Regions from separate parts of the Oleiphilus sp. HI0086 genome, predicted to be linked through region 2. Evidence: predicted binding sites of a transcription regulator. Region 2 holds the regulator's gene; the other holds the start of a gene.

Region 1 (4,187 bases), on a different contig from region 2:
TACGCGAACATTATCAAAGAATATCTGCCCCGTATCACTGGCGCGCATACCGAGTTTATCCAAAGGCTTTGAGGTCTCGATACCCGGTGAATCCAAAGGCACAATGATCATTGATTTATTTGCATGAACGCTGCCTTCAGAAGTGTTGGCAAGTAAACAAATCCAATCACCTTGCGTCGCATTCGTGATCCACATCTTACTGCCATTGATAAGGTAGTCATCACCGTCACTTTTAGCGGTCGTTTTTAAACCTGCAACATCTGAACCTGCCCCAGCTTCACTAACCCCGATACAAGCAACCATATCTCCAGCGATGGCTGGCGCCAAAAAATCACGTTTTAACTCATCACTACCAAAACGAGCCAAAGCAGGCGTGGCCATGTCTGTTTGCACACCAATCGCCATGGGCAAGGAACCACCATAGGCTCGGCCAATTTCCTCAGCAAACACCAGGTTATAACTATAATCTAAACCTGCACCACCATTCGCTTCGGGTTTATGTATACCCAACAAGCCCAGGTCACCCATTTTCTTGAATAGTGAATGTAAAGGCGCTTTGCCTGCCTGCTCCCACTCATCAACAAAAGGGTCCATTTCCTGATCAACAAAGGCTCGCACTGTTTTGCGTAAGGCTTCATGTTCAGACGTGAATTTCATGCTCATCTCCAATATAAGATCTAACTAACGCAATCTTAAGAATCGAAGACAAAAAGAAACAGCGTGACTCAGGTCATATAAATGGCCAAACGGGCCATAAAGGTAAATAATACCCCAATATATTCCGGAGATTATGATGCTAAAACATGTCACGCTTTATGCCTGCGAGAATGCAATGGGCTTAAGTTTAGGTCTTAGTCATGATGTATTTGCCTTTGCCTCCATGCTACAAAAAAAGCTTTTGGGCGAGGCTATATCTATCTCGCTAGTTACCTTAGATGGCAAAGCTATTTCATCATTCAGCGGCTTAAGCATTACACCTGATCAGGCACTAGGCGATATCAAACATACAGACCTGGTCATTCTTCATGGAATCTGGGGTGACATGGAAGCGCTGCTAATCGATCAGCGCCCCTTATACCCAAAGCTTAGGGAGTGGCACGAGCAAGGTATCCCGATTATGGCTGCGACAACCGGTTCCTACTTTCTGGCAGAGGCCGGGCTCTTGGATGAGCGAATCTGTACCACGCATTGGCATAAGCAAGAAGAATTCGCACAGAAGTACCCCAAAATCGATCTTCGCCCCGATCGTTTTATTACCGCTACCGGGGAACTGTATTGCTCTGCAGGAATGAATGCAGCCATGGAGATCATGATCTATCTGCTTTCACGCTTATCCTGCACTGAGGTTGGCGAAGCCGTAGAAAGTACTTTTTTGGTCGATTTCAGACGAGCCTACTCCGGCGAATTTGCCTCCATTGGTAAACAAACCTACCATCAAGACGACGCTATTCTCTCTATCCAGCAGTGGCTTGAAATCCACTTCATTGAGCCCCTTTCTATCGAGCAACTTGCCACAAAAGCAAATATGAGTGTACGCACCTTTAAACGTCGCTTTAAAGAAGCAACGGGCGAATCACCTCTTAGCTATATTCAACACTTAAAAATTGAGCAGGGAAAAGAGCACCTCAAACATAGTGATCAAAGTGTCGCAGAAATATCATGGAAGGTTGGTTATCAAGACCCTGGCCACTTCAATCGTTTATTTCAGCGAAAATATGGCCTAAGCCCCGCCGCTTGGCGTAAGAAGCTACGATAAATTTTGCTCACTACAATCAGCTAGACAAGTCCCTTGATTCAGCAGTGCCTTAGGACAGGGCTCTCTCTTCGAAACAAGCCTTTCAGTGCACACTAATAAGGCCCTCACTGATAGATCACACGCATAGGTTTTAGCTAATCTATTGAATAATAATAACAATTTCCAATGGCATAGCGCTTGCAAAAGCCCTTTATGAAATTTATTCCTCAGCTCAAACCTGACGCTGACCAACACAGTAAATAAAGGTGATTGTGATGAAGAAAGAAGAAGTGATCGAAGCAATTGTATTAGCTAAAAAATCTAAAGAACTTACCTGGGAAGGTATGGCAGAAGAAGTCGGCATGGGCTCAGTATGGCTCACCTCAGCTTGTCTGGGCATGAATAGTATGCCCGAGGACGTTGCAGATAAGGTTTGTGCCTTACTTGATTTACCGGACGAAGCAAAGCCTGCATTGATGGAATACCCGACTAAAACCTGGGATCAATCCATTCCTCAAGACCCTTTAATTTATCGGCTATATGAAATTGTCGGTGTCTACGGCGATACGCTAAAAGAAGTAATACAAGAAAAGTTTGGCGACGGCATCATGAGCGCAATTGACTTCAGTATGGATGTTGAAAAAGAAGAGAACCCGAAAGGTGATCGCGTCGTCTTAACCATGAATGGTAAGTTCTTACCCTACAAAGCCTGGTAGCTTAATCGAGTACGAGGCCAGAGCTTCGTACTCACTTTTATTTATTGTTTTTACTTAATAATTTCTCGAACCCTATTTAAACAATTTTTAGTTCTCTATGAATGACAGTAGGCTGGACCGTCTTAGCCTAAGAGGACCTTTAACCCGATCAATATCAAAATCGTCCCACCTAACACTTCAGCTCGACTTTCGAGCCAAGTGCCTGTTTTCTCGCCAAGGTAGACTCCGGCAAAGCTAAATAGTGCAGTGGTTATAGCTATGAAAGCACAGGCTAGAAATCCGTTAACGTTCAGCAAAGTCAAGGAAAAGCCCGCCGCCATTGCGTCGATACTGGTGGCAATACCTAGAATGAACATAGCACGATGACTTATATGAGAAGGGACATTCTCTTCACCAGTAATAAGCGCTTCATAGATCATCTTAATACCAATAATCAAAAGCAATATAAACGATACCCAGGGAGCATAGGTTTCAGCAAAAACGAGAACACCTTTACCTCCTATAAAACCAATAAGGGGCATAAGGCCCTGAAAAAGGCCGAAGTAAATAGCGCACATTGTGGCAAGCTTTAGTGTGCCGACCGTTTTTTTTGAACCTAAACCAATAGACACAGCAAACGCATCCATACTTAACGCGATTGCCAGAAGTAACAATGCCAACAAAACGAACCCTTAGTTCAACTATATTTGGGTTGAGAAGTATACAAAACCTAGATGTTAGTGTGTTAAATGGATTTCTCAACGGGATTTATATTTCTTGTTTCTATGGTCGAAACTTTACCGGGCTGTGCATTCCCGCTTGGTAATGACCCGGAATATTGCAGGCAGCCTCTACTTCCCAAGCTTCTTCGAATGTCCAGATGAGCGTTTCGGTTTTTCCAGGTGCGACAGTAATGGCATTACCACCCGGACCGTGATGCATATTCGGGTTATTCATCATCATTTTCCCGTGCTCCATATGCTCATCCTTAGTACCAATGGCGAACTCATGCGGCACTGCGCCTTTGTTGGAGATCACAAACTTAATGGTTTCACCATTTTTAATATTGAACGGTTTATGGACAAAGCGCATCGCATCGTTCGCTTCAACATTTATCACTCGGTCTACATCATTTTCTTGTCCAGGATTACCCGCCAATGACCCGCCATGGTGTCCACCATGAGCGCCATGTTCCTCTCCATGATGTCCGCCATGCATACCTTCCTTCATTTCACCGCCCATGTGACCGTGGCCTCCTGTATCGCCCATATGCTTTTCTTGCATCATTTTGTGGTGATCGTGCTGGCCATCTCCCGCTGACATATGGTTCTCGCCATGCATATGGCCTGTGCCATCATCATGACTATGATTTGCGCATGCAGCTGTGATTAGGATTGCGCTGATAGCTGCAAAGCCAGTTATTGATTTCGTTAGTGATAGTTTCATTTTCATTATCCTTTCTGTGTTTATTTTGATAGTTGTGAATCGTTTTCTGTGAGGTCACTGTTCTCTTTTTTGAGCGTTACCTGTTTCCACACATAAAAAATCGCGGGAATTAACATCAAACTCAAGGCCAAGGTGCTGATCATGCCGCCAATCATGGGCCCTGCAATACGCTGCATTACTTCAGAACCTGTGCCCGTTCCCATCATGATTGGAATTAAACCGACCATCAGAGAGAGAACCGTCATCAAGATGGGGCGCACCCGCAGCCCGGCTCCCTGCATGACAGATTCACGAATATCTTCCTTCGTTAA
Region 2 (4,187 bases):
GAAGCCTTACTCGAAGAGTTTCACATCACTCACATCAAAGATAGTCTTGGCATGGCCTTGTCAGGCGGTGAACGTAGGCGAGTGGAAATAGCCAGAGCTTTAGCAATGGAGCCTGACTTCATTCTACTCGATGAGCCCTTCGCAGGTGTCGACCCAATATCGGTCAACGACATCAAGTCAATCGTCTCTCACCTTAAAAGTAAAAATATCGGCGTACTCATAACCGATCACAACGTTAGAGAAACGCTGGATATTTGTGAAAAAGCCTATATTGTTGGTGATGGCCATATCATTGCTTCAGGAAGTGCTGAAGACATTCTGAATAATGAAAAGGTCAAACAAGTCTACTTGGGCAATCAATTCAAATTATAAGCCAGTGGCTAGTTCATAGCATTCGATTCGAACAGCATATACAAACAATTAAGCATGACTTTCAGCTTAGAAATGAGTAGCATGCAATTTTCACGTCAACAAGACGATAACTTGATCTAAAACAATTATTTGTAGGCTGGTAACGTAAATATACTTTTATTTGTTTCACACTTTGCTATCTTCGCACTACACTTGTGTAAATGAAGTAAATATAAATACGTTTATTCACAGCGACCATTTCCGCAAAATATAATAAGCGACAATACATGATTCAAAATTTAAGTCTTAAGTTGGTGACATCCTCATGAACATGAAGGTTTCTCTCCAATTAAAGCTCGGTCAACAACTGACAATGACACCTCAATTGCAGCAAGCAATCCGCTTGCTACAATTGTCGACTCTTGACCTTCAAAACGAAATACAAGAAGCATTGGAATCTAATCCTATGCTCGAACTCCAGGACGATAACAACGAGCCTGGAAATACAAGTGATAAACAAGAAAATCAGAATGAAAGTCATCAAAATGATGGCAACGAGTACGCCTCTCAGGACAACCAACAAAGCAGTAGTACAGACACCAGTTCGAGCGAAGCACCTGCTAGCAATGAAGCCGACACGCCTAGTGAAGAGTGGTCAGATACTATACCGGAAGATCTGCCTGTTGATACGGCTTGGGATGACATATATACAAACAATGCGCCCAGTGGTCCCGCTCCCGAAGATGACAACAATGCCTTCGAACAAAGAAACGCTGCTACCGAGTCTCTTGCAGATCATCTAGATTGGCAACTTAACCTTACCCCCATGTCTGATCGCGACCGATACATTGCGATGTCATTAATCGACGCAACTGATACAGACGGCTACCTAACGAATACCGTTGAAGAGATACACGAGGGGCTGCACAACTCAGATGACGAAGACCCGGTTGAATTAGATGAAGTTGAAGCCGTCTTAAAACGCGTGCAGCACTTTGATCCACCTGGGGTATTTGCCAAAGACCTGCCCGACTGTTTGCTGCTACAGTTACGCCAGCTACCAAAAGATACGCCCTGGCTACCACAAGCAAAGCTTGTAATCAGCCACTACCTGAACTTATTAGGATCAAGAGACTACGCTCAACTAATGCGACGCAGCCGCCTTAAAGAGCATGAACTGAAAGAGGTTATCTCTCTAATTCAGTCTTTGAACCCTAAACCAGGTGAATCCATTGCTTCTTCCGAGCCTGAGTACATTGTGCCAGATGTCGTCGTAAAGAAAGAAAAAGGACGCTGGAAAGTTGAGCTCAACCCAGAGATTGCGCCAAAAATAAGGGTCAATGCAAATTATGCTTCGTTTATAAAGAGAGCTGACTCCAGTAACGACAACACCTTTATGAAGGATCAACTTCAAGAAGCAAAGTGGTTTATTAAAAGCCTACAAAGTCGTAACGAGACGCTTCTAAAAGTGGCAAGTAAGATAGTAGCTCACCAACAAGGCTTCCTTGACTATGGTGATGAAGCGATGAAGCCGCTGATTTTACATGATATTGCTGAAGCGGTAGAAATGCATGAGTCCACCATATCTCGTGTGACAACACAAAAGTACATGCATACGCCACGAGGCATATTTGAACTCAAATACTTTTTCTCAAGCCACGTCAGCACAACTACTGGCGGAGAGTGCTCGTCAACAGCGATTCGCGCAATTATTAAGAAGTTAATATCAGCAGAAAACCCTAAAAAACCTCTTAGCGATAGCAAGATTGCCGACTTGTTGAAAGAGCAAGGAATTAACGTCGCCCGCCGCACTATCGCAAAATACCGCGAAGCGATGTCGATCCCCCCATCGAACGAAAGAAAAAGATTGGTTTAATACAATATTTGATAACTTGCTGCCTGCAGCAAGTTGATTTGATAAGCGAAAAGTGAGTCAATATTCAACTCTCGCTAAAAATAACGATGATAGGAGAATACTATGCAATTAAATATCACTGGCCATCATGTAGATTTAACTGATGCACTTAAAGAATATGTGAAAACCAAATTGCAAAAGCTAGAGCGCCATATTGGCGGCATTAGCAACGTACAGGTAACCCTTTCTGTATCGAAACAAGCACATATTGCTGAATCAACGCTACATATCGCTGGTGCAGATATCCACGGCCACGCCGAGAACGACGACATGTATGCCGCTATCGACCAGCTAGTTGATAAGCTAGACCGTCAAATTCTTAAGCACAAGGAAAAGAAAGTTGACCGCGCACACGGCGCAGCAGCACGCTAGTTATTAGCGATCTTTAGAGTCGAAAAATGTCTGAAAATAAAATTACTATCGAGGCCATCTTGTCACCGGAGCTAACCCAACGCGGTTTGCCCGGTGGTAGCAAGAAAAAAGTTCTTCAACAGGCTGCACACCTGGTCTCAAAACAATTTCCTCATCTTGATGAAACTGAAATATTTGACAACCTTATTTCTCGTGAACGACTGGGAAGCACGGGAGTTGGGCAAGGAATTGCCATTCCCCACAGCAGACTGGAAAACTGCAAACAAGTTATTGGTTGTCTATTTACACTTGAAAAAAAGATACCTTTTGACTCGATAGATAACGAAGACGTTGATATTCTTTTCGTTTTACTTGTCCCCTCCGAGGCGACGAGCGAGCACCTGGATCTTTTAAGTCAAATTGCAGAGAAGTTCAACAACACTGCTTTTTGCGATAGTTTAAGGGAATCTGCTACAGGCACTGAACTTTATCAGAAAATAATTGCTTAAGACCTACAAACCTTAGAAGCTCAAAATTGCTAGGAACTTCTTATGAAGCTCGTTATTGTCAGTGGCAGATCCGGTTCCGGAAAAAGCACGGCCCTTCACGTCCTTGAAGACATGGGGTATTACTGCATTGATAATTTACCGGTTGGGCTTTTACTAAACCTTGGTAAACAATCACTACAAGGTAAAGATACAAGGTTAAGTAACGTTTCGATCAGTATCGATGCTAGAAATCTGCAGGGTGGAATAGAAGCATTCCCCCAAGTTTACGAGAAGCTAAAGCAGATGGAGATTGATGTCGATATCATTTTTCTTGACGCACAAAGTGAGACGCTCCTAAAGCGCTTTCACGATACTCGACGCAAACACCCACTTAGCAGCACAACACACTCACTCACCGAAGCGATTGAAACCGAAAGAACGCTTCTCGACCAGCTGGCACTAAAAGCTGACCTGACTGTCGACACTACGAAACTAACCCTATACGAGTTAAGAGACCTCATAAAACTTAGAGTGACAGGCAAACGAGAGCAAGAGCTCGCCATACTCTTTCAATCATTTGGTTTCAAAAATGGTGTTCCTAGCGATGCAGATTACGTATTCGACGTTCGCTGTTTGCCAAACCCATACTGGGACCCAAACCTTCGTACTTTTAGTGGATTAGATAAGCCCGTCGTAGACTTCATGAACGCCCAACCCGAATCCATACTAATGAAGGAAGATATCATTAACTTTCTCAGTAAATGGCTTCCTCAATTCAAAGCATCAAACCGTAGCTACATGACTATCGCGATCGGCTGTACCGGCGGCCATCACAGATCGGTCTATATTAGCGAACAGCTTGGTGCGCACTTCAAGTCGCAATTTGATAATGTCCAAATTCGCCACAAAGAGCTACCTTCACCTCACAAAACGTAATAAACTACCCTCTTTTCATTAGCTTAGTAGAACATCCATGCTTTCAGAACAAATCGAAATTATTAACAAACTTGGTCTCCATGCCCGTGCAGCCGCTAAATTTGTCGGTACTGCAACACGCTTTGAAAGCAGTATTAAAATCGCAA

What was found. Region 2 encodes sigma-54, which starts transcription at its own class of promoters, with help from an activator protein. Its sites were predicted from a motif close to TGGCACNNNNNTTGCTNT; they were not measured.
Region 1: cynS (cyanase) is a predicted target of sigma-54. The motif match lies at 1,923-1,940, and genes of this name have one in related genera.

What each region holds. Positions count from the first base shown of each region.
Region 1 covers NZ_LWFZ01001203.1:6,353-10,539, reverse strand. Annotated here, with positions in the region: gene A3756_RS20890 (acyl-CoA dehydrogenase family protein) at 1-657, opposite strand, end outside; gene A3756_RS20885 (GlxA family transcriptional regulator) at 791-1,756, shown strand; gene cynS (cyanase) at 2,011-2,451, shown strand; gene A3756_RS20875 (manganese efflux pump MntP family protein) at 2,574-3,110, opposite strand; gene A3756_RS20870 (plastocyanin/azurin family copper-binding protein) at 3,214-3,876, opposite strand; gene A3756_RS20865 (efflux RND transporter permease subunit) at 3,897-4,187, opposite strand, start outside.
Region 2 covers NZ_LWFZ01000918.1:5,226-9,412, forward strand. Annotated here, with positions in the region: gene lptB (LPS export ABC transporter ATP-binding protein) at 1-372, shown strand, start outside; gene A3756_RS16555 (RNA polymerase factor sigma-54) at 683-2,227, shown strand; gene raiA (ribosome-associated translation inhibitor RaiA) at 2,330-2,638, shown strand; gene ptsN (PTS IIA-like nitrogen regulatory protein PtsN) at 2,665-3,126, shown strand; gene rapZ (RNase adapter RapZ) at 3,169-4,041, shown strand; gene A3756_RS16575 (HPr family phosphocarrier protein) at 4,079-4,187, shown strand, end outside.